DNA from 4 places in the Aeribacillus sp. FSL M8-0235 genome. Region 3 is predicted to be linked to each of the others. Evidence: riboswitches for the same ligand, from Rfam matches in the RefSeq annotation. Region 3 holds a riboswitch; each other region holds the start of a gene.
The links. Region 3 has a riboswitch for thiamine pyrophosphate ahead of thiC (phosphomethylpyrimidine synthase ThiC). Riboswitches for the same ligand answer to the same signal wherever they lie in the genome.

Region 1 (4,903 bases), 1.5 Mb from region 3:
TTTTCGGAATGCGTCCTGCTTCATATCCAAGTCTGCCTGCTTCAATCGCCAGCTTCATTGCCTTCGCCATTTTCACAGGATCTTTTGCACCAGAAACAGCTGTATTTAATAAGATTCCATCTGCTCCCATCTCCATGGCGAGTGCGCAATCTGCCGGCGAACCGATTCCGGCATCAACAATGACTGGAATATTAGCTTGCTCAATAATAAATGATAAATTGAGAGGATTGACAATTCCTTGGCCTGATCCGATCGGAGATGCTCCCGGCATGATGGCATGAACCCCTAATTCTTCAAGCTTCTTCGCCAGAACAACATCGTCTGAAGTGTATGGAAGAACAATAAACCCTTCTTCCAATAACATCTCTGATGCCTTCAATGTTTCAATCGGATCAGGGAGAAGCGTTTTATCATCTCCAATTACTTCCACCTTAATCATATCACATAATCCTGATGCCTTCGCAAGCTTGGCGATTCTGACTGCTTCCTCAGCAGTTTTTGCCCCGGCCGTGTTCGGCAGAAGCGTATATTTCGATAAATCCAACATCTCCAAAAAATTTGGCTGTGAAGGCTCGTAAATATTCATTCTTCTGACGGCAAATGTCAAAATTTCAGCACCTGAGGCTTCCACCGCTTCTTTTTGTATCTCAAAAGATGGATATTTTCCAGTTCCTAACATTAATCTCGACTGAAATGTTTTATCACCTATTTTTAACATGAATCATCATCCCCCTCCAACAAAATGGACAATTTCAATTTGATCACCATCATTTAATGTCTGGATACTGTATTGTTCTTTTGAAACAATTTCACCATTTCGTTCAACGACAACAATTCTTTCCTGCAATTGAAAAAAGTTCAGCAAATCTTCTATGTTCCGAACACTATTCTCCACTTCCATCTGCTGGCCGTTAATGCGAAGTTTCACTGTTTAATCACCTCCCTTTCGCATCAGAAAGCAATCTGTTTAAAGAAAAGCTATGAACATAACGCTCATATTGATTCGTTTTCAAAATCATGTCTTTTACGATCAAGCTTGTAATCGGCGCTAGAAGAATGCCGTTTCGATAATGGCCGGTCGCAAAAAAGATTCCCTCATGCTCCGGGTGCTCGGCAAAATACGGCCAGCCGTCAGCTGTTTGCGGCCTGAGCGACGACCAAGCACTAACGACCGGTTCAGACCCGATTTCTGGCATAATTTTCTGAACCTTTATCATTAATTCGGATACTCCTTTGACTGTCGGATGCGTATCCCAGTCGTTTTCATAAGAAGTTGCTCCAATAATAACGGTGCCGTCTTTTTTCGGTACGATATAACAGTGCTCGTAAAACACTGTTTTGTTGATCACCAGTTTTTTCGGTTTTATGGCTAAGCATTCTCCTTTAACGGGCTTCATTGGATTTCTCAGCCCCAGCTTTTCAAAGAAAAAGCCACTCCAAACTCCGCTTGAAACGACGACTTTTCCACATATAAAAACTCCTTGGGAAGTGACAAGCTTGTATGCTTTTCCCTCTTTAATCACGTCGAAAACAGGACATTGTTCAAAAATAGATGCACCATATTTTCTAGCGCCTTTCGCATATGCGTGGCAAACAGATGAACCTTTCACTTGGCCGTCATGCTTAAGCCAAAGAGCTCCCGCAATGTCTTCAGAAACATGTGGCTCATTTGCCAGTACGTTTTCCCTTGAATGCCATTCTAGTTCATCCTCATCTGCAAGCGATTGCAGGGAGCGGCCTTCTTCCTCAGTAAATGCAAGCCGATACATGCCTTCCTGCACAAGCTCAATATCCACACCAGATTGCTCCAATAATTCTTTTGCAAGGCTCGGATATAAATTTCGGCTCTCTAAGCATAGCTCAAAAAATATGTCTCTTTTTTCATTTTCAGAATGGGCACCCAGCATTCCTGCTGCAGCGGATGTCGCTTTACCTCCGATTTCGCCGCTTTCAAACACGGCGGTCTTCAGCCCAGCTTTTGATAGCTCATAGGCGATCCCTTGGCCGATGACCCCTCCCCCGATGATTCCAACATCAAAAACGTTCATTTGAAAAAGCTTCCCCTTTCCTGAAAAGTTTGGCAGCGCTCCCTGGATCTTTCGAAGAAAAGATATAGGACATAACGGCAATACCGCTTGCTTTTTTTTCTAAAACCTTTTGCATATTATCAGGCGTGATCCCACCGATGGCGATAATAGGAATATTGACGTGTCCAACGATTTTCCCAAGCAAATCTGTTCCCTTTGCCGGAAGTCCTTTTTTACTGTTCGTTTCAAAAACGTTTCCGAAAAAACAATAGTCTGCTCCGTCTTTTTCTGCTTTTACCGCTTCATCTAATGAATGGACGCTGACACCGGCTTTTATTTGTGGAAAAGCGCTTTTCACTTTTTTTATCGGCAGGCCGGTTCCCGGAAGATGAACATTTTGAACGCCTGTTAGGAGCGCAACATCGAGCCGATCGTTGATAACAAGCTGTTCTCTCCTTATCCCTTTTGCCAAAAGCTGTTCTACGAGATGAATGATCTCACATGGTCTTTTATTTTTTTCTCGTATATGAACGTAATCAACATGTTCTGATATGGACAAAATTATGCGTATTAGCTCGTTGACCGGTTTTGTTCCGTCTGTTACGGCATGAAGTTCCAACATTGTACATTCCTTTCATGAGAAAGACGCTCACACTCGTCTTTCAAGGTTCAAAACTGGAAAGCAGCTGTCCAAGGGTGAGACTGGAAACAATAAAAAACCACCTTCCTTGCTGGAAAGTGGTAATGGAATATCAGACATATGTTTCAAATTCCCACTTCCCTACGCTGGCATCATCCAGATCAGGTTCAAAGGGTCTTAAAGTCAACACTTTAATCTCAGCCTTTTCAAAGGCTCCCCTAGTGGATGCTTATTAAATTTTCATACTAATTTCATGCTATCACAATTTGTTTTGTTTGCAAATATTATTTGCTAAATTCCAGCTCATCTTTTAACTCATTTACATATTTGCGGGAACCCGTTACAATCAAGCGGTCCCCTTTTTTCAATTCGGTATCGCCGTGAGGCACAATGGAATCTTCACCTCGAAAAATCCGGACAAAGATACAATCTCCTGTAAACGGAAAGTATCGAAGCTTCATTCCATCATATTTTCGGTTATTCATATTAATTTGATAAAGAGAGTTGTCTTGGTTTGTTAAGATCCGCATAACGCCAGGCGATTCGATCAAAGCCCTGAGCAGCGTTTTTGTTGACAGCATGACGGAAAATACGCTGATCCCCTTTTCTTTTAATGCTTGATCCAACTCCGGGGAAGAAATGGAGGCGATGACCTGTTCTACGCCGCATTCTTTTGCATATGTCGCAATTTCCGCATTTCTTTCTTCATCCCCAGTAGCCACTATTACTATATCAGCTTCCATTATGTGGTGTTCATTCAATGATTCTATCGAATAGTCTTTCAATTCTTCTATTTTAAATACCGATTGAGCAGTCCCGTTTTCAATTTTGTCTTGCTGTGTATGATATACGGTTGCTTCATACAAATTTTTGTCCAATTCCCTTGTGACTGGAAGGGTCATTTGATTTGCACCAATAAAAGCAATTTTCTTTTTAGGCTGCACCGCCATTTTTTTAGGGAATAATTTTTTAAATCCTATCGGCGTGATAATGCTTGTTAACACGGCAACTACTATTAGTGCGTCAGCCATTTGCTTATCAATCAGTTCGATTCGCTGTCCAATTTCAGCTGCCGCAATAACTAATGATAAAGTAGCAGTCAACAAGAACGCCGCCGCAATCGTTGTATTCGTATCATACCATTTTCTCAGCACAAAAACGGGAATAAACTTTGAGATCAAGAGGGCGAGAAATAACAAAGGAATTAACAAAAGAAGGTTCGGATCTTTGATCAATTCCCATAAATCCAATTCCACCCCTATCATGACAAAAAAGATCGGGATTAAAAAACCGTAGCCAAACGAATCTAGCTTTTGCACCAAGTCTGAATTAGGCGATAAAAGCGAGACTAAAACTCCCGCAAGGAAGGCGCCTAAAATATTTTCTGCCCCAAGCGTTTCCGATAAACCTACAAGTGCGAGAATTAACGTAAAAACCGCCCTTGTTCCAATTTGAACCGTTCCTTTTGACATCGATTTAATAAAGGATCGACTTTTAAACCTTTTGCCAATGAAGTAAAGCAGTACGCCTGCTGCAAACAAAAGAAGCAGAAGCCACGTATTGCTTTCTCCTTCGCTGTTTAAGGAGACAAAAACCGCCAGCAAAATCATGGTGACAAGGTCGGCTATGACAGCCACCAGCAAAATAATTTGGCCGATGGTTGTTTTCATAATTTGCTCGTCTTTCAGCGTCGGCACTACTACTCCTAAAGAAATCGTTGAAATCACTAACGTCATGAAAAAGGCATTGCGGATAAATCCCATCCACATTAACAAATACGATAAAAGTAATGAAACAACGAAAATGCCAAGAAAAACAATTGACGCAACCAAAAAAGTATGAGGAGCTTTTTTTCCGTTGGGCAGCTTTTCTTCTTTTTTCTTCTCTTTGGAGAAAATGGTGAAATCAATCTCAAGCCCGCTTAAAAACATGAGAAATATAAATCCCAGCGTTGAGAGAGTTGACAGCCATACATCTTCTTGCACTAAATTAAATCCCGTTTTCCCGATGATTAATCCGACAATAATTTCCGCAACGACGACAGGAATGAATGCCAGTTTGAACCGATGCAGCAAAATCGGGGTTAAAAAAGCGCCTACCAACACGATGACAAGAGAGGTTACTGCATGTGATTCCATATTACGCCTCCTTTAGCTAATTTTGTTAGAGCAAATAGTTCATAAATAGTGTCGCCATGCCAAAATAAATCAAAATGCTGATCATATCATTAATCGTT
Region 2 (4,903 bases), 1.1 Mb from region 3:
GCCTAAGTGACCGTTGATCGCCGCTCGATATAAATGGGAAGTATAGGCGTACGCCGTTGGGGCCGGCTTAAAATTCGCCTTCTCCTCCTCTGTGATTCCCAGCTGTTTGGCAAATGTTTCATGAAGAGATAATTCCGCTTCAAATGTTCCTTGTGCATGCTGAGCCATTCGCGATGTCGTATATAAATCGTTTGCTTTTGCCGCTCCATACGATTGCACTTTTGCAAAATGGCTTAAATAATACGAATCTTGCAAAACGTAATAACGAAAACATTCAAGCGGCAAACTCCCATCGGCAATACCTTTTACAAATGGATGATCGAAGCTGGCCTGCCATATCGGATCTGCTTTTGTTCGAATTTTTTCAGAAAATTTCATGTTCATTCTCTCCTATATTAAGAATTGATTTCGATTGGCCACATTTCTTTTCGTTCAGACATTTCCCAAAACATATATTCGTATTTGCTCGTTGTGACAAAAATATCTTCCAGCCATTTCAATTCTTCTTCCCGTTTTCCTTCTGCAAGCTCATTCATTAAATCTTTCAGCCATTTTGCCAATTCACCGAATTCTGTTGATGCGTACATTTTTACCCACTCGCCGTAAAACTCATGTTCACTGGCACCAGGAATCTCATGTAAGCGTGTGCCGATTTCATAATAGCTCCATGTACATGGAAGGACTGCGGCAACCAGTTCTGCCAATGATCCTCGCTGCGACACATTTAACATATAGCTCGTATATGCAACGGTTGTAGCAGCAGGCTGAACTTGTTCTAATTTTTCCTTCTCTATTCCTATTCTTTCAGCGTATTGACGATGCAAATCCATTTCCACTTTTAACGTCGAATGTAGAAGATCAGCAAAAACTGTCATTGTTTGAAGATTGTGAGCCTTTAAGCTTCCAAGGGCAAACAGGCGGCAGTATTCGATTAAATAAAGATAATCCTGCTCCATAAAAAAGCGAAATTTGTCGATATCCAGCGTCCCATTGCCGATTCCTTGAACAAACGGATGATGGTAACTCGCTTCCCAAATCGGTTTTGCAGTTTTATACAATCGGTCTGTAAACATTTGAATTACCCCTTTCGCAGCTTTTGTAATTGTCATCGTTTTTTCTGATACCAATCAAATAAAAACGCGATCAGCGATTTTGTAAATGTTTTTAATTGGGGGATGGACAGCTTTTCATTCACCGAGTGTGCATCTTCAAGCGTGCCCGGTCCATATAAAACGACGGGAATTCCCGCTTCACTCAGCCAGCCGCCGTCTGTCACAGTAGGGGACATCGTCAGCTTTGCTTCCTCATTAAATGCCAGTTTATGTGCTTTTTGTAATGTTTTCACTCCGAGTGAATGTTCGTCATATGAAAAAGCTGGGAAAATTTCTCCTCGATCTTCAATCATCGATGTGCCGCCCCATTTAAATTTCGGAGGATATTTCCGAAGCCATGGATCAGCCATTGCAACATGATGGATATGTTCTTCAATTTCCCGGATCACCTCTACATAATGCTCTTCCGGGTAATAGTGAACGGTAATCCAAAGGGAACATTTATCGGCCACAAAAGCGGCGTGCCTTCCACCTTCAATCACTGCAGGATTAATTGTGGCAGAACCAGGCGGAAAGCCTTTGCTCGTTTTCATCACTGCCCAATGCTGTTCAAGCTCTCGCAGTCCTTCAATAATTTTCATCATTTTTTCAATCGCGCTTGCCCCAAAAAGCTTCCCGCCGGCATGAATCATTTGTCTTCTCGTGCCATCGTGAAATGTCTCGGGGCTTTCAATCGTAATCCAGCCCGTGATCACCCCGCCTTGCCCTTGTATTTCACAGTTGCTTGAATCGACAACGATGGCAAAATCAGCTCGATATCCCCGGTCGCAGCACGATTTTGTTCCTGCTTCGCCTACTTCTTCTCCGACGACGGACTGAAAAATGATATCCCCTCCCGGCTCAATGCCGTTTTCTTGCAGCAGCTTTATTGCAAACAGACTGGCAGCCATTCCCCCTTTCATATCCGCTACACCGCGTCCGTATATGTAATCCCCTTTAACCGTTGCCTCAAAAGGAGGCGTTAGCCATTCTTCTCCCTCTTCGATTGAAGCGACATCAATATGCCCGTTAATAATTAAACTGTGGTAATTTTCTGGATCTTTTCCTTTTTTCGTTCCTACTACGACTGGATCTTGTTCATATAAATCCCATTGATCAATGGAAAAGCCGATGTCTTCCAAATATGAGGCGACATACTTTTGAGCCTCTTTTGCATTTCTTGCCGGAGGGCTCGGCGTTTCAAACGATACGAGTGTTTTTAGAAGATTCAGAAGTTCTTCTTCCCTTTCATCAATTTGCTGAAATAGCGTTTGTAACACGTTGTCTCCCCTTTCTTAACATTTGTTTTGAAAAATGGTTTGCCAACCGGCCATGTAATGCAAAAAGCCCGTTCCCAATATAAGGGAACGGGCAAGTATATACAAAACCCATAGACAGGTTTCGATATTACTGCACCACTTCCCTACGCTAGTATGATCTAGATCAGGTTCAAAGGGTCAAGGCACACGCCTTTCTCAGCCTTTCGGCTCCCCTAGTGGTATGTTAATATTATGAAATTTTCATTTAATTTCATTAAATCATAAAATATCAGTAGCGTTGCATAAAAAAATTTAATGTTTGTCAAGCTCAATAAAAATTCCAGTTATTTCATGTAACTGAATATTCAGACATACAATCTTTCTAAGCAAGCTTAAAAGGACAATGACGTCTTAATCGGCAGTCCACTTCCACAATTTGGCAATATATTACAGAAACATTGGATCATAAACTAAATCGTCTAGGTGTTCCACCTCCCCTTCTTCAAATTGGTACACGATGGTTTCAAAATCTTTTTCCCAATCGTATTTTTTCCGACCGTTGGACGTTCGAATTGGCTTTTTAAAAAGGGAGCGAACAAAACAGTCAAAACCTTTAAAAAGCAGATTCTGTAAAGTTCGCTTGATCTCTAATAAAGGACCATCGTGATTCACTTTTAATTGGAGCATGGCCTGTAAGCAATAGGTGATTAGGGCGATCCAAATTTGATTGTAAACGGCATTTTGACTTTTTCCATAAAATCTTTTTATCTTAAGGTGCTGTTTCATCCATTTAAAGAAGGTCTCTATCTTCCAGCGATATCGGTATAAATCTGCAATCTCTTCCGCAGAAAGATCAAAGCAATTGGTTATGATGATCACGGGATTCCCTTCGCTGTCGACCGTTTCGATCAATCGGAGAGGATGAGTCATTTTGGTATGATTACGGTCATTTCCTAAAATGACAATCTGATCCCTATAAATCAAACGTTCTGGATTGGGAATCCGTTCCGATAAAACTTCAATCTCTGCGTTCTTTTTAAGCCGGGTAATGAATCGCACCCCTTCTCGGCATAAGCGGTCGAACTGTTTGTAATCGACATACCCTCGATCAAACAAGTAAATCGCATTTGGATCGATTTCAATGAGTTCGTCCATCTGTGTGCGATCGGCATGTTTCGCGGGTAAGATAATCCCTTGATCCGGAACAGTGATATCCTTCGTTACAACAACCTTTAAATGGAGTCGAACACCAGCCTTTGTCTTACGAAAAGTTGCCCATGGATATTGGCTCAAACTCATGCTCATCGTGGTAGAATCAATGACCAGAAGACGACCAATGTTTCGGATGATCGGGGCATTTTTCATTTGCCCTTGGATCTTTAAGACCAGATATTTAAATACTTTTTCAAACAGTTGAGGGGATAATTGGCCTAATTTGCGAGAAAGTTGCGAAGTACTAATTGCATCAAATTCCAGATATGTCTGCAACTCTTCCTTGTCTTTCAAATGTTTGGCCAATTTTGTTAAGCTTTCCAATTCATTTATCTGAGCGATGATACAAAGTTGTAAAAACTTATACGCTGTTAATTTTTTAATGTATTTGTCAACGTCAATCACATTAATTAGTTTTGAAAAAGTTATTGGATCGATCTCTTTAAATAGTTCATTTATTGTGGATTCTGTGGTATTCTTATCCATAATGGTTTCTCCTTATTCTTAGGATTTGGATAGGACTGCCAATCCTAATTATAAGGAGTTTTTTTATATCCAAAAAGATGAAATTTAACATAAAATTGGGCTTGACAAATTAAAATTAACTTAATGCAATGCTACTGATAAAATATAGAAAAATACAAGCCAACGGTTAATTGATCCTTTTTGCTGTCTTTAATAATTCACGATAACCAATTCGAGTAAATTGCAAATGTTGATCAATATAATTAGCCTTTTTCAAATGCTCGATGGATTGTTCAGAAAAACTGCCGCTAATTTCCTGAAACCTTCGATTAATTTCCACTAACGAATGATTTAATATAAAATCCGCATCAAGCAGCAGGACAATCCGCTCGATCTCAGGATCTCTTTTTAAAATCAAGTTGGCAATCCGGCCTTTCATGAATGCTAGCTCTTGTTGAAGCTTTGAAGCTTCATCCTCTTTTTCTCTAATTTTGGCTCGGTACTTTTGTTTTTCTTCCTCTTCGATACCGGCTTTTGTTAATAGCTCCTCCAACAATTGCGTTTTATCAAGCTCCAGTTTATTTAATTGCTGTTCTTTTCGCGCCATTTCTGTTTCATCAGGCAGCTTTTCGTTTTGAATAGGCTCTTTTCGTTCTTCTTTCATCTTTATCATATAGTCTATTTTCCGATAGACAAGGAAGGCGAGAACAACTAAACATCCATTTAATAGCAGAGATATAAAACGCACGACGACGTCGTTAAATGCAAGCAAATAAAATAGGAAAAGGATAACGATGACAGCCAAAAGCACCTTTAATAGATTCATAATGGAAAAAGTTTGTGATTGTTTTGCCATCCACCTATGCTCCTTTTTGT
Region 3 (4,903 bases):
AAATTGACTATCATTTTGTCGGTCACTCATATATGAAAGATTATTTGCTCCAAAAAGGTATAAAAAAAGAACAGATTTTTGTTACGGGGATTCCTGTTCACCCCAATATTACAAAAAGGAAAGATGAACATGTACATAGCATGCGTTTTTATCAAGGATTAATTTCGGGAGGAAGCTCAGGCGTCGGTTCAATAGAGAAAATAACGGAAAAAATCAGCCGCGATGATGATATCCATTATATGGTCTTATGCGGAAAAAACAGAAAGCTTTATGATCGATTAATAAAACAAAACCATCCACGAATTACTCCTTTACCTTACATCTCTTCAAGAGAACAAATGAACGATCTGTACAATCGCGTCGATTTTATCATGACAAAGCCCGGGGGTGTGACAATTAGCGAATGTTTATACAAAAAAATCCCTATTTTTGTGTACCACACTCTTCCAGGACAGGAAGAAATAAATTTGGAGAAATTAAAAAAATTCGGGATGGTGTTTGATTTTCGAAATTGGCAAGAGGAAACAAATATTTCGGCCTCCATTATTCGAGCGCTGCAATCTAAACAGCTATCAAAATTTTTAACGAAAGTGGATGAATATCATAAAAGTTTAATTCCGATTGAACCAGCGGGATTGATCAAACGTTTAATGAATGAATAGCTCCTGGAAGCCATTAAAGCTTCCAGGAGCATTAGTTTGAAAATTATTTATCGATAAAGGGATGATCCGCCCTCTATAAATTCTTTTGCTTTTTGCCTCAAACCTTCCTGAACGAAATCAGAATCACTTGAACCGGCCATTTTTCTTAAATTGTGGGAAATTTTCATCGAGCAAAATTTTGGACCGCACATAGAACAAAAATGGGCAATTTTCGCTCCTTCTGCCGGCAAAGTTTCGTCATGATATTCGCGTGCCCGTTCAGGATCGAGAGAAAGATTAAATTGGTCGTTCCAGCGAAATTCAAAACGGGCTTTTGATAAAGCATCATCCCTTATTTGGGCGCCTGGATGCCCTTTTGCCAAATCTGCGGCGTGGGCTGCAATTTTGTAAGCAACAACACCTTGGCGCACATCCTCTTTATTGGGAAGGCCTAAATGCTCTTTCGGAGTTACATAACATAGCATGGCCGTTCCGTACCAGCCGATCATGGCTGCTCCAATGGCTGACGTAATATGATCATAGCCGGGAGCAATATCGGTTGTTAATGGACCAAGGGTATAAAAAGGAGCCCCCTTGCAAATTTCATTTTCTAAATCAACATTTTCTTTAATTTTATGCATCGGAATGTGCCCAGGGCCTTCGATCATGACTTGAACATCATGTTTCCAGGCGATTTCCGTCAATTCACCGAGCGTTTTCAATTCGGCAAATTGCGCTTCATCATTGGCATCTCGAATAGATCCGGGACGCAAGCCGTCACCTAATGAAACAGCAATATCATATGTTTTTAAAATTTCGCAAATCTCTTCAAAATGAGTGTATAAAAAGTTTTCTTGATGATGCGCCATACACCACTGGGCCATGATCGAACCGCCGCGGGATACGATTCCGGTCGTCCTTTTGACGGTCAAAGGGATATAATGAAGCAGCACGCCGGCATGTATAGTAAAATAATCGACCCCTTGTTCTGCTTGCTCAATTAATGTATCACGGTAAATTTCCCATGTTAACTCTTCAGCAACGCCATTTACTTTTTCGAGCGCTTGGTAAATCGGGACGGTTCCAACCGGCACGGGCGAGTTGCGGATGATAAATTCTCTTGTTGCATGAATATTTTTTCCTGTTGACAGGTCCATAATTGTGTCAGCGCCCCAGCGAATGGCCCAAAGCATCTTCTCAACTTCTTCTTCAATTGACGATGTTACAGCTGAATTGCCAATGTTGGCATTAATTTTTACATGAAAGTTCCGGCCGATGATCATCGGTTCACTTTCCGGGTGATTAATGTTGGACGGAATAATGGCCCTGCCGGTAGCGACTTCTTGACGAACGAATTCAGGATCCATGTTTTCACGAATCGCCACAAACTCCATCTCTGGGGTGATGATCCCCTTTTTTGCATAGTGCATTTGTGTAACGACAGCACCTTTTTTTGCTTTGAAAGGCTTTCGATGAAAAGGTGTGGCAATATTGTGATCTTCCCAATTGCGAAATCCATTATCTTCAGGCTTTACCTGGCGCCCGTCATATTCTACAACATCATGACGGTCTAAAATCCACTGTTTGCGCACAGCCGGCAAACCTTTATGAATATCTGCCTGAAAATCAGGATCTGTATAGGGACCGCTCGTGTCATAAACCTTTACAGGTTCATTTTCAAACGTTCCCGCTTCCGTTTTCGTGGGAGTTAATTGAATTTCCCTCATCGGAACCCGAATATCGGGTCTCGACCCAGTCACATAAATTTTTTTGCTTGCTGGAAACTGCATGTTTTCGAAATAATGTTTCATTTTTCTCCTCCTCCATTTTTTTATCTGAAGATGTGCATAGAAAAATAGGAGGGGAGATGGGATGTGAAAAATAAAAACGGGTTCGCTTTAACACGAACCCGATCAATTCAATATAGAAAAAGAAGGCAATACAAAATACTCCCGCTACCTACTTCCCTACGCTGGCATCATCCAGATCAGGTTCAAAGGGTTGAAGAACTTCAGGCGCGTTCTTCTCTCAGTCCAGCTAATTGGACACCCCTAGTAGATGGTTATATATTTTTTTTAATAGTAACATAATATGAAAAATAATGAAAATATTTTTTCGTTTCATGTTTGTTTGCAGAATAGTTGATTTTTGAAACTTTCTGCACAATTGTCCGTAATAATATTAGGCAAAAAATAAGGGGGGAGAGGCCTGAAATCAAACAATAAGTTTTTCGCTATTTGCGCTCTGCTGCTCATCTTGTCGATTATTTGTGCGTCTTTTGATGCCAAATCAGCTGAAGGAAAAACTGTTTATTTTATTCCGATTGAAAATACAATTGAAAAAGGGTTGGTGCATTTTATTAAACGATCCATTCAGGAGGCGGAAAAAGAAAAAGCGGATGTCATTGTTTTTGAATTGAACACTCCTGGCGGTGCTTTAGAGGCAGCGATAGAAATAGGTAAAATGATTATGGATACAGATATCAAAACAATCACTTATGTAAATAAACATGCGATTTCCGCAGGGGCTTATATAGCATTAAGGGCTGATCAAATATATTACCATCCTGGCGGTACCATTGGGTCAGCGGCTGTCATTGACTCCAATGGCAATGCTGCAGAAGTAAAAGTGCAATCGTTTTGGAAAGCAGAGATGAGAAATGCTGCTGAGGTTCATGGCAGAGACCCTATGTTCGCTGAGGCGATGGTAGACAGCAGCTTGGATATGCCCGAATATGGTGCAGAAAAAGGAGAATTACTAACATTAACAGCAAAACAAGCGATGGAAGTCGGGTATGGTGAAGGCATCGCCAAAAGCCGGGCAGAGCTTTTGAAATCGATCGGAATGGAAGGTGCAAAAATCCAAGAGACTGAGGAGACGTTTGCTGAAAAAATAGCCCGTTTTGTAACAAACATGTATACCATTCCGATATTATTAACGATTAGCGGTTTAGGGTTTGTGTTAGAATTGTACACTCCTGGGTTTGGCATTCCTGGTTTTATTGGACTATTGGCGCTGTTTTTGTTTTTCTTCGGTCATTTTATTGCAGGGCTTGCGGGATTGGAAACGGTTGTTTTGTTCGTGCTTGGGGTTCTGCTTATAATTGCAGAGTTGTTTGTTCCAGGAGGAATTATTGGAGCAATCGGTTTTCTTTCAGTCCTTTTAAGTTTATTTTTAGCAGCTGATCATATAGGACATATGGCGGTTTCTCTTTTTATTGCCGGTTCCATTTCGATATTCACAATATTCATCATGTCAAAGGTGATTGGTAAGCGTATGAAATGGTTTAAAAAAATTATTTTAAATGATTCAATCAGCACGGAGAAAGGTTATGTATCCAATCAAAATCGTACAGATTTAATTGGGAAAACGGGTGTAACTGTGACTGCTTTACGACCGGCAGGAACAGTAATGACCGATGGAGAGGAAAGATTGGATGTTGTGACAGAAGGAACGTATATTGAGAAAGGAAAAAAAGTGAAAATTGTTAAAGTAGAAGGCTCACGAATTGTTGTAAGAGCTATTAATGAAAATGAATAGGAGGTAGGTATATCACATGGATGTATCATTTTTTCTTTTACTAGGTCTTATCGTATTAGGTCTTATTTTGCTTGGCATCTTGTTCTCTTTTGTGCCGATTATGCTCTGGATTTCCGCTCTGGCAGCTGGCGTTCGCATCAGTATTTTGACTCTTATTGGAATGAGGCTGCGTAGAGTCATTCCAAGTCGAGTGATCAATCCGTTAATTAAAGCGCATAAAGCAGGCCTTGATGTCACAACGAATCAATTGGAAAGCCATTATTTGGCAGGAGGGAATGTTGATCGAGTTGTCAACGCATTAATTGCAGCTGAAAGAGCTAATATTGAATTGAGCTTTGAACGTTGTGCTGCGATTGATTTAGCGGGAAGAGACGTGCTTGAGGCCGTTCAAATGAGCGTAAATCCGAAAGTAATCGAAACCCCGTTTATTGCAGGGGTTGCCATGGACGGAATTGAAGTGAAAGCAAAAGCCCGCATCACGGTGCGAGCCAATATCGACCGGCTTGTTGGCGGTGCCGGGGAAGAAACGATTATCGCACGTGTAGGTGAAGGAATTGTCAGCACTATTGGTTCTTCTGATGATCATAAAAAAGTGCTGGAAAACCCTGATATGATTTCGCAAACAGTTTTAAACAAAGGACTCGATTCAGGAACAGCCTTTGAAATTTTATCCATCGACATCGCGGACGTTGATATCGGCAAAAACATCGGTGCGATCCTGC
Region 4 (4,903 bases), 660 kb from region 3:
TATAAACTTTATCTTTATAAAATTGAGATGCAGATGTGTTGAATATATTCCTTTTCTTCACGATTCGTTCCAATGCTAATTGTTTTTCCGACAGCTTTTGTTGTAATTTTTTCCTTTCTGCTTCATCTTCACAGCATTTTAGTAAATCTTGAATAGTTAATAGTTCCTTTTTCAAGTCATTTTCTTGATCGACCATACCGGCGTTTCTCAAAAGACGATAAGCCATTCGGAGTTCTTCCGGAATATCAGACAAATCGTCATGCGGGAGAGGCTTCCCCATCCCGGGAAGTTCTTTAAACTCTCCCTCTTCATATGCCTTTTTGATCCGATCCTCAGCAATTTTTGCAAATATATCCACGCTTCACCCTCCCTTCGACCGTTATGTTCGTCCTTTTTCTAAACGCTTTACCCGCTTTTTCATCGCTTTTGTTAAATATCCGCCTTTAAAAGAACGAATTTCATACGAGCTTAAAAACGCTTTTGGTTCTATTTCATTGACAAGGTTTAAAAATTCTTCCTCCCGAGAGCGTTGAGCAACAACTTCCAAACGATACCTGATCGAATTCATTCCTTCTCCTTGAAAGACCGTAACCCCAAAACCAGCCTCCCTCAATTTTTTTACTAATTCGGAATTTTTATCCATTAAATTCACATTGTATGTTACATATCCAAAAGCCAGCTTTTTCTCCAGTTCACCGCCCAACAACAGCCCTGCACCAAAACCGACAATATATGCACTAATATTGTAAATATTAGATAAATCTTGAAAAACTATTCCTAAAGCGACAATATAAATCGCTGCTTCTAGCAAACCTATACCAGCAGCAGCCTTTGTTTGATTTTTCACTAACAAAATAGTTCGGATCGTCAATACTGGTACATACAATAATTGCAGCAAAAAAATAAAAATTGCTTGTAGAAACATGTTGCCTAGACACTCCTTTGTTCCATCATACTATAAATTATTTTCAAAAAGAAAGAGCTATCATAAACTCAAAATCTGAGATTTGAAACTACATTTTTACAATTCATCTTGATCTGTTATTATGCTTCGAAACTTCCTTTTTCATGCGAATAGGCTGGCGCTTGAAATACATCGCTGTTCTCCATACCCACTCCAACGGCCCTAATTGAAAATATTTAAACCAAATATGGCTGATGATAAGCTGCACGGCAAAAATTGCGAGTGCAAGCCAAAAACCGGCGAAGGGGTATACTTTACCGTACAATCCCAATCCGTAATGATAAAAAAGATATGTACAAATAACAGATTGCATGATGTAATTTGTCAATGACATGCGTCCAACAGGCGCTATCTTCTTAACAATTTGCCGGCAGATTGGGTGAAAATATAAAAATATGAGAGAGATCACATAAAACAACATGAGAAATGGTGCACCGAACACCATGTAAAAACTATTTTTAGCGGTGACCGCAAAAATATTTAACGGAAGCCCAATGATAAGCCCGAAAAACCAGATGGCTGTTAATAACCTTCGATGCTTCTCCGGTTCTTGAAAAAGCTTTTGTTTCGCAAATATCATGCCAACTAAAAACATGCTGATATATGGGAGCATGTTTATTATATAGACAAGCGGTTGAAAAGGCCACATGCCAGACATAGACATGTAAAAAAGCCGATCATGAATACGCTGATGGAAAATATCAGTAAAACTTCCGTTTTGATATGAATGGATTGCGTTTCTTGCCTCCTCTTCCAGTAAGGCAGCCTGCTCTCTTTTTTGGACAAAAGCATCCTCACCATTGGATACAGCCGTCATCAAACCAATAAGGAGCAAATATAAACTAAATAAACATACAGTCCATACCAAAAGGGTTTTCCAGGAACACTTCCGGAAAAAAAGGAGAAGAAACCCCAGCACAGCATAATCCATTAAAATGTCTCCATCCCAAATGAAAAATGAATGAATTAGTCCAAATACAAAAAGCACCACCAGTCTGCGTATATATATAGAAACAAAGTTCCTGCCGTTTCCTAAAGCCCGTTCCTCCATGATGATGATTCCAAATCCGAACAATAATGAGAACATTGTAATAAACTTCATTTGTACAAATATTTCCAAAATATTTTTCGTTAGAAAATCCCATGTTCTCCATGTTTCAGTAAAAAAATTTTCGCTGCCTATTTGGTATAAATATACATCTGGATAGCTGAAATGCGCCATATTCACAAGTAAAATGCCAAATATCGCAGCCCCCCGCACCACATCCACTACTTCATAACGCTCACGTTTAAGATTCAAACCAAAACCCCCATTCTGAAAAAAGTTCTTATTGTTAACGCCCTTTTTTCATTACTTTTTGTCCAAAGGCTGCATTTCAGCTTTATCATGTTTAAATTTATTTGAATATAGCGAAAAAAGAATGACAATTTTCTTATAGTCTATTATGATAGACATAAGATTCGAATATCAGCAGATCCACAAGGGGAGCTATATGCTGAGAGTGGACGGATATTTCGTCCAGACCCTTTGAACCTGTTAGTTAATGCTAGCGTAGGGATGTGGAAGTATACTGATCCATGATACAGCCTTTTCCCCCTTATGGATATTTGTTGATAGCAAATAATATACAGGGGGTTTTATTTTTGGAAAAAAATCGCTTATTACTATTAATAGAAGCAGCAATCTTTGCAGCATTGGCAGTTATACTTGATCTTCTCCCTTCCATTCAATTATCATCAGCCATTTCTATATCCATTGCCATGGTGCCTGTACTCATATTATCGTTTCGATCCGGTGCAAAGATTGGCTTCATTTCCGGCTTTTTATGGGGATTATTGCAAATTGTATTAGGTGATGCATACATCCTGATGCCTGTTCAAGGCTTCATCGACTATTTTCTAGCTTTTTCCTTTATCGGTTTAGCCGGTCTTTTCTGCAAAACTATCCAAAATAAGCTGAAAGATGGAAAGAAAAGCTCTGCTCTTGTTTTCATCATCTTTGGCGTCTTCATCGGAGCTTTTGCACGTTATTTTTGGCATTTTATCAGCGGTGTCTTTTTCTTCGGAGAATATGCACCAGAAGGAATGTCAGCGGTCGTTTATTCTTTGATCGTAAACGGCATTACGATGATAGGAGCGTTTGTATTATGCGCTGTCGTTACTGTTATTCTCATTATGGCGGCGCCAAGATTGGTTGTAAAATAAATAAAATAGTCCTCTGCAAAACATGCAGAGGATGATTTTGTTTATAGGGTAAATACTTTCGTTTCAACAGTGTATTTTTTTAATTTTTCACGGCTTACATGAAAACCGATCCCCGGGTTATCAGGCAAGGCAATTTTTCCATTATAAACCGATATTTCCGGTTCAATAATATCTTCTTCCCAATACTTAGATGAACTGGATATATCTCCTGGCAGTGTGAATTGTTCAAGTGTCGCTAAGGCTATATTATGGGCCCGTCCAATCCCTGATTCAAGCATCCCTCCGCACCAAACTGGAACATTTTGCTCTTTGCAAAAATCATGGATTTTTTTTGCTTCTGTCAAACCGCCAACACGGCCGATTTTTATATTCATAATTTTGCAGCTTCGAAGTTCAACAGCCTTTCGAGCATCTTCGAAGGAACAAATACTTTCATCTAAACAGATCGGTGTGTCCAATTCTTTTTGAAGTTTGCTATGATCCACAATATCATCGTGCGCAAGAGGCTGCTCAATCATCATTAATTGAAACTCATCCAATTGTTTTAGATGATTTATATCTTTTAATGTATAGGCACTGTTCGCATCAGCCATTAAATCCAAGTTCGGAAAATGCTTCCGTATTTCCTTAACTACTTCAATATCCCAACCTGGTTTAATCTTTATTTTTACTCTCTTGTATCCTTCCTCCTGATATTGTTCAATAAGACTGATTAAATCTTTTATTGTTGGCTGAATACCGATGCTCACCCCAGCTTCAACTTCTTTTTTCATTCCCCCGAGAGCTTGTGAAAGAGGTATATTTTGCTGTTTTGCATATAGATCCCACACGGCACCTTCCAAAGCCGCTTTTGCCATATAATTTCTGCGAATAAAACGAAACGATTCAGCCAACTCACGAGGATGATGAAACGACGTCTTTGATAAAATCGGAATGAGGAAATCTTCGATCATGTGCACAGTTGTTTTCACGGTTTCTTCTGTATACCATGGAATGGAAAAAGCAACCCCTTCTCCAAAACCGGCTGCACCATCATCATCCTTTACTTCTACGATCAACAATTCGCGATCGTGAATGTCTCCATAGCTAGTAGAAAATGGGGCTTTCAAACGCATCTGTAATATATGCAAAACAATTTTCTTAATTTTTATCAATTAAGAGCATCTCCTTTTTTAAACAAGCTCTCAGCTAAGTTCGACAAAATCATTCCCATTCGCCAGAGGGCTCGATATTTCCCGGAAAATATTTCTTAAAATAGCGAATCCACTCGAACGTTTGTTTTACACTAATTATAAAATAAACGCTTTCTTAATGTAAAGGAGCAAGGGATTTCTTTATTTCCCTTATTGTTTATTGAACTGTAAAATCTCAAATAAATAATGAGATAATCGTAGAAACGAGTCTCATCATGAGATTAATTTTTCCACTCAATAGTTGTCTTCTTCTCTTTGTTGACTAGCAATTTAAAAACATCAGGTCTTGCATAATGCCCAACAGGATCAAAATCAAACTGGCTATAGGCGATTTGTTTCATATCCAGTTCTGCAATGATGATGTCTTCCTTGCCAAATACGGGCTCTGTCACATATTCGCCCAACGGTCCAACAATCGCGCTACCTCCTCTGCTCATTACTTCAGGTGAAGAAGCAAGTTCATCATAACAAGCCAAATCTTTCGGATACATATCTTTTGTCACATATTGATTGGCAGACAAAACAAAGCATCTCCCCTCCA

Region 1: another riboswitch for thiamine pyrophosphate. It lies ahead of tenI (thiazole tautomerase TenI); the one in region 3 lies ahead of thiC (phosphomethylpyrimidine synthase ThiC).
Region 2: another riboswitch for thiamine pyrophosphate. It lies ahead of NSQ71_RS07350 (acetylornithine deacetylase); the one in region 3 lies ahead of thiC (phosphomethylpyrimidine synthase ThiC).
Region 4: another riboswitch for thiamine pyrophosphate. It lies ahead of thiT (energy-coupled thiamine transporter ThiT); the one in region 3 lies ahead of thiC (phosphomethylpyrimidine synthase ThiC).

Annotation. Positions count from the first base shown of each region.
Region 1 is NZ_JBBOBW010000001.1:1,133,291-1,138,193, reverse strand. It holds gene NSQ71_RS05640 (thiazole synthase) at 1-718, opposite strand, end outside; gene thiS (sulfur carrier protein ThiS) at 725-928, opposite strand; gene thiO (glycine oxidase ThiO) at 936-2,048, opposite strand; gene tenI (thiazole tautomerase TenI) at 2,035-2,649, opposite strand; TPP riboswitch at 2,789-2,897, opposite strand; gene NSQ71_RS05620 (monovalent cation:proton antiporter family protein) at 2,952-4,805, opposite strand; gene mgtE (magnesium transporter) at 4,831-4,903, opposite strand, start outside.
Region 2 is NZ_JBBOBW010000001.1:1,509,177-1,514,079, reverse strand. It holds gene tenA (thiaminase II) at 1-378, opposite strand, end outside; gene tenA (thiaminase II) at 396-1,073, opposite strand; gene NSQ71_RS07350 (acetylornithine deacetylase) at 1,106-2,371, opposite strand; TPP riboswitch at 2,495-2,595, opposite strand; gene NSQ71_RS07345 (IS4 family transposase) at 2,798-4,048, opposite strand; gene NSQ71_RS07340 (hypothetical protein) at 4,215-4,883, opposite strand.
Region 3 is NZ_JBBOBW010000001.1:2,594,336-2,599,238, reverse strand. It holds gene NSQ71_RS12620 (MGDG synthase family glycosyltransferase) at 1-662, shown strand, start outside; gene thiC (phosphomethylpyrimidine synthase ThiC) at 710-2,452, opposite strand; TPP riboswitch at 2,589-2,704, opposite strand; gene NSQ71_RS12610 (NfeD family protein) at 2,898-4,181, shown strand; gene floA (flotillin-like protein FloA) at 4,198-4,903, shown strand, end outside.
Region 4 is NZ_JBBOBW010000001.1:3,253,315-3,258,217, forward strand. It holds gene NSQ71_RS15945 (DnaJ family domain-containing protein) at 1-358, opposite strand, end outside; gene NSQ71_RS15950 (DUF2179 domain-containing protein) at 380-925, opposite strand; gene NSQ71_RS15955 (DUF418 domain-containing protein) at 1,029-2,264, opposite strand; TPP riboswitch at 2,437-2,540, shown strand; gene thiT (energy-coupled thiamine transporter ThiT) at 2,609-3,169, shown strand; gene menC (o-succinylbenzoate synthase) at 3,211-4,320, opposite strand; gene NSQ71_RS15970 (carbon-nitrogen hydrolase family protein) at 4,584-4,903, opposite strand, start outside.